Regions from separate parts of the Cellulomonas sp. NPDC058312 genome, predicted to be linked through region 2. Evidence: predicted binding sites of a transcription regulator. Region 2 holds the regulator's gene; the other holds the start of a gene.
What was found. The regulator LexA, encoded in region 2, represses DNA repair genes until DNA is damaged. The targets are predictions, from matches to a motif close to TCGAACANNTGTTCGA.

Region 1 (2,385 bases), on a different contig from region 2:
CCCACCGTGATCGCGCCGGCGATCCACCCACCCGGTCAGGGTGACGGTGGTGCCGATGTGCTCGGCCCGCAGCGAGCCGGCGGTGTGGGTGCGCAGCACGACAAGTCCTCTCAGGTGGTGGGGCGCTGCTCGGAGCAGCCCGGCGAGTCTACTGCCGACCCGGCCGTCGCCGCCGCCGTCAGAACAGCGCCGGCTGCACGACACCGGCCCGCACCGCACCGGTCACCGCACCGGGGAGCAGGCTCGCGGGCACCTCCGCGGCCTGCCGGGGCCGGAACCGCCACGGCGCGGGCGTGGCGACCCCCGCGGTGCCCCCGACCACCGGGTCCGTCGTCGGGACCTCGGGCAGGTCCAGGCCGTGCCGGCGGCGCAGCGGGCGCACCCGGTCGGACAGCCACCGCCGGTACTCCTCGGGCACGTAGGCGCCGTCCCCGTACAGCCGCCGGTACTTCGCGACGAGCGCGGGCCGGTGCTCGGCCAGCCACCGGAGCATGAGCGGGCGCACCGGGCCGCGCAGGTGCAGCGGGATCACCGAGACGCCCGACGCGCCCGCCTCGGCGAGGTCGTGGAACAGCCCGTCGAGGTGGTCGGTCGAGTCGGTGAGCCACGGCATCACCGGCGCGACCATCACCGTGCAGGGCAGCCCGGCGTCCCGGACCGCGCGGATCAGCGCGAGACGCGCCCGCGGCGTCGGCGTGCCGGGCTCCATCGCCTGCTGCAGCTCCTCGTCCCCGATCGCGAGCGACACGGCCACGCTCACCCCGACCTCACCGGCCGCCTCGACCAGCAGCGGCAGGTCGCGGCGCAGGAGCGTGCCCTTCGTCAGCAGGGACAGCGGCGTGCCGGAGTGCGCCAGCGCGCCGATGATCCCGGGCATCAGGGCGTACCGGCCCTCCGCGCGCTGGTACGGGTCGGTGTTGGTGCCGAGCGCGACGTGCTCGTGCGCCCAGGACCGGCGCCGCAGCTCGGCGGCGAGCACCTCGGCGACGTTGGTCTTCACGACGATCTGCGTCTGGAAGTCCTCGTCCGGTCCCAGGCCGAGGTACTCGTGCGTCGGGCGGGCGAAGCAGTAGGTGCAGGCGTGCAGGCAGCCGCGCATCGGGTTGACCGTCCACCGGAACGGCATCGCCGACGCCTCGGGCACCTTGTTCAGGGCCGACTTCGCGTGCACCTCGTGGAACGTCACGCCCGCGAACTCCGGCGTCCGGACCGAGCGCTGCAGGCCCGCGAGCGCCAGCCCGGGCAGCGCGCCGTCGGGCTGCCCCGTCGTCTTCTGCCCGTCCCACCGCATGGCTCGATTCGAACACGTGTTCGACCTCGGCGCAAGCACCGCGGTGCTCAGCATGCTGGGCTTCCGGTTGCCGGGTCCGGCACGGGGGCCGACCGTGGAGCCATGACCTCCGCGAACCCGGCCCGGCCCACCCGCTCCCCCGACCCGCGGACCGCCGCGCGCCGCGACGTGCCGACCGACCCGGACGCGGGCGCGCGCCGCGGCCGGCGCAGCTGGCTCGTGCTGGCGGGCCTGCTGCTGCTCAACGTCCTGGTCGCCGCCGGCGGCGGGATCGCGTCGACCTCGGGGGTCGACGGCTGGTACGCGGACGCCGCGAAGCCCGCGTGGACCCCGCCGAACTGGGTGTTCGGGCCCGCGTGGACGGTGCTGTACACGCTGATGGCGGTGGCGGCGTGGCTGCTGTGGCGGCGGCACGGGGCACGGGTGGCACGCACGGCCCTGGTGCTCTACGTCGTGCAGCTGGCGCTGAACGCCGCCTGGACCCCGGTGTTCTTCGGCGCGGAGCAGCTGGGGCTGGGCCTGGCGATCATCCTCGCGCTCGAGCTGGCGCTGGTCGCCACGATCGTCGCGTTCCACCGCCTGACCCCGTGGATCGCCTGGCTGCTCGGGCCCTACCTGGCGTGGGTGCTGTTCGCGACGACGCTGAACGCCGGGGTCGCCGCGCTGGCGTGAGCGCGGCGACCCCGTGGGCGCACGGGGGTCACTCCCCGGCCGGCACGACCCGCGGCCAGAGGTCCTCGGCGGGCGGCGCCCACGTCGCGGCGTCGGCGTCGACCTGCTCGCCGGAGCGGATGTCCTTCACCTGGTCAGCGGCGCCGTCCTCGGCGGCCGGGAACCAGACGAACGGGATCCCCCGCCGGTCGGCGTGCTTGATCTGCTTGCCGAACTTGGCGGCGGTCGGTGCGACCTCCACCGGCACCCCGCGCGCCCGCAGGGCGACGGCCACGGCGTCGGACGCCGGCCGGGTCGCCTCGTCGGTCACCGCGACCAGGACCGCCGCGGGCACCCCGCGGGTCGCCCGCACGAGCCCCGCGGTCAGCAGGCGCGAGACCAGCCGGGACACGCCGATGGAGAGCCCGACGCCGGGGTAGGTC
Region 2 (2,385 bases):
GACGCCGCTCGCCTGGTGCGGGACCAGGACGTCGACGTCCTGCGGCGTGACGCCGGCGCGGCGCTCGACGTCGCGCAGGAACGCCGGCACGGTCCGGGCCACGTGCCGCAGCAGCACGGCGCCGTCCATCCGGAACAGGTACGCCGACGGGTCCGGGGGCGGGTCCATCGCGTTCCACCGCGTGCCGCCCGCCTCGATCCGGCACGCCCGCCAGGCCTCGGGCCAGGTCGCCGAGCGCGCGGCGAGCACCGCGGAGGACTCGCCCGGCTCCGCGGGCCCCAGGACCACCGCCGCGGCCCCGTCGCCGAACAGGGCGCTGCTCTCCGGCTCGGTGTGGTCCAGGCCGCGGGACGCGAGCTCGGTCGCCACGACGGCCACCCGGCGCCACCGGCCGGTCGCGATGCCCGACGCCGCGATGCCGAACGCGGTCAGGAACCCCACGCAGGACGCGTTCACGTCGAACGCCTCGCACGCGCCGCCGGGCGCCTCCAGGGCCGCGAGCGTGAGCACGGCGGTGGTCGGCATCGGCTGCTCGGGCGCGACCGCGGACACGATCAGGGCGTCCAGGTCCGCGACGTCCAGCCCGGCGGCGGCCAGTGCGGCGGCGACCGCGGACGCCGCCATCCGCGAGGACGTCTCGCCCGGGCCGGCCCACCGGCGGGACGTCACGCCGGACCGGGCGGCGGAGGTGCCGGGCGGGCGGCCGAACCGCTCGTCGAGCTCCGCGGACGAGACCACGACGGCGGGCTCGTGCACGCCGGTGCCCAGCACGCGCACCGGCTGCGGCGGAGCGGCGGGCCCGGACGCGTGGCCGGCGGGCGGGGTCTGGTCGGCGGGGGTCGGCACGTCGGCCCGGTGGGTCATGCGCGCCAGGATGGCACGACCGACGGGCCGCCCCGCACCACGCCGTGGCCGGTCAGAGGCTGCGCAGCACCGAGACGACGCGGCCGAGCACCTGCGCGTGGTCGCCGTCGATGGGGGAGTACGCGGGGTTCTGCGGCATGAGCCAGACGTGGCCGTCCGTGCGGCGGAGCGTCTTGACCGTGGCCTCGCCGTCGAGCATCGCGGCGACGATCTCCCCGTTCTCGGCGACCGGCTGGCGCCGGACGACCACCCAGTCCCCGTCGCAGATGGCCGCGTCGATCATCGAGTCGCCGACGACCTTGAGCAGGAACAGCTCGCCGGATCCCACGAGCTGCCGCGGCAGCGGGAACACGTCCTCCACGAGCTGCTCCGCGAGGATCGGCCCGCCGGCGGCGATCCGGCCGACGACCGGGACGTACGCGGCCTCGGGCGCACCGTCGCGCGCCGCGCTGTCCTCGTCGCCGAGCCCGCCGGCGCCGGTCGCCCGGAGACCGGGCGCGCCCGGCAGGGCGGCGACGCCCCGGGAGTCGTCGGGCTGCACGACCTCGATCGCGCGCGGCCGGTTCGGGTCGCGGCGCAGGTAGCCCTTGCGCTCGAGCGCGGTGAGCTGGTGCTTGACGCTCGACGGGCTGGTCAGCCCGACCGCGTCGCCGATCTCGCGCATGCTCGGCGGGTAGCCGCGGCTCTCCACGGAGGCGCGCACGGTCTCGAGCACGAGCCGCTGGCGCGGCGTGAGGCCGTCGCCCCCGCCGAGCTCCGCGACGCCGCCGTCCTCGGCCGGCGCCGTGGCGCCCGCTGCCTCGCTCGTCATGTCCGCTCCCGTCCTCGCGACGCCGGTGCCCGCCGCACCCGTCCGTCGTGCTCCGCACCCGAGGCGGTCCGTGCTGGTCACGACGCTGCCGGGCGGTCGTGTCAGTGCCTCGTGGTGCGCTTCTCCCGACGTCACGAGAGTAGGGCGCCCGGGCGGGTGGATCAAACACCTGTTCGATCGTGTCTCGACATCCCACCCGGGGTGTGGTTCAGTTTCGTACAGACGTTCGAACGAACAGGTGTTCGACCCGGTGTCGGGCGCGGTGCAGCACAGCAGATCGAGGTCGCGTCGCGGCCCAGGAGGGAAGTGGTGGGGATGAGCGCCATCGCAGCGCAGCCGTGGACCACGGCGAAGCCCGTCGTGCGGACCGCCTCGACGGGGTCGCGGCCGGCGGGATCGCGGCCCGTGGGTTCGTGGTCCGCGTCCGCGTCCGCGTCCGCGGGGCGCTCGGGCGCGCGCCCGGTGCGGCACCTCGTCGTCGTGCCGGACGTGACCTCGCTCCCGGAGCGACCCCGGGCCGTCCGGTCGGCCGCGGTGCCGGTCGCGCCCGCCCCGTTGCGGCTGACCCGCCGGGGGCGGGCGGTGCTCGTGCTGCTCGGGCTGCTGGTGGTCATGGCCGGCGTGCTCGGTGGACAGGCGGTCGCCGACGGCCCGGAGCGCGCGGTCGAGGTCGTCACGCACGCCGTGCAGTCGGGGGAGACGCTGTGGCA

Region 1: ACFVXN_RS07020 (Rv2578c family radical SAM protein) is a predicted target of LexA. The motif match lies at 1,300-1,315, and genes of this name have one in related genera.

What each region holds. Positions count from the first base shown of each region.
Region 1 covers NZ_JBHVZE010000002.1:550,698-553,082, forward strand. The annotation lists gene aspS (aspartate--tRNA ligase) at 1-99, opposite strand, end outside; gene ACFVXN_RS07020 (Rv2578c family radical SAM protein) at 179-1,291, opposite strand; gene ACFVXN_RS07025 (TspO/MBR family protein) at 1,394-1,963, shown strand; gene hisS (histidine--tRNA ligase) at 1,992-2,385, opposite strand, start outside.
Region 2 covers NZ_JBHVZE010000001.1:889,182-891,566, forward strand. The annotation lists gene ACFVXN_RS03990 (3-oxoacyl-ACP synthase III family protein) at 1-864, opposite strand, end outside; gene lexA (transcriptional repressor LexA) at 917-1,675, opposite strand; gene ACFVXN_RS04000 (LysM peptidoglycan-binding domain-containing protein) at 1,991-2,385, shown strand, end outside.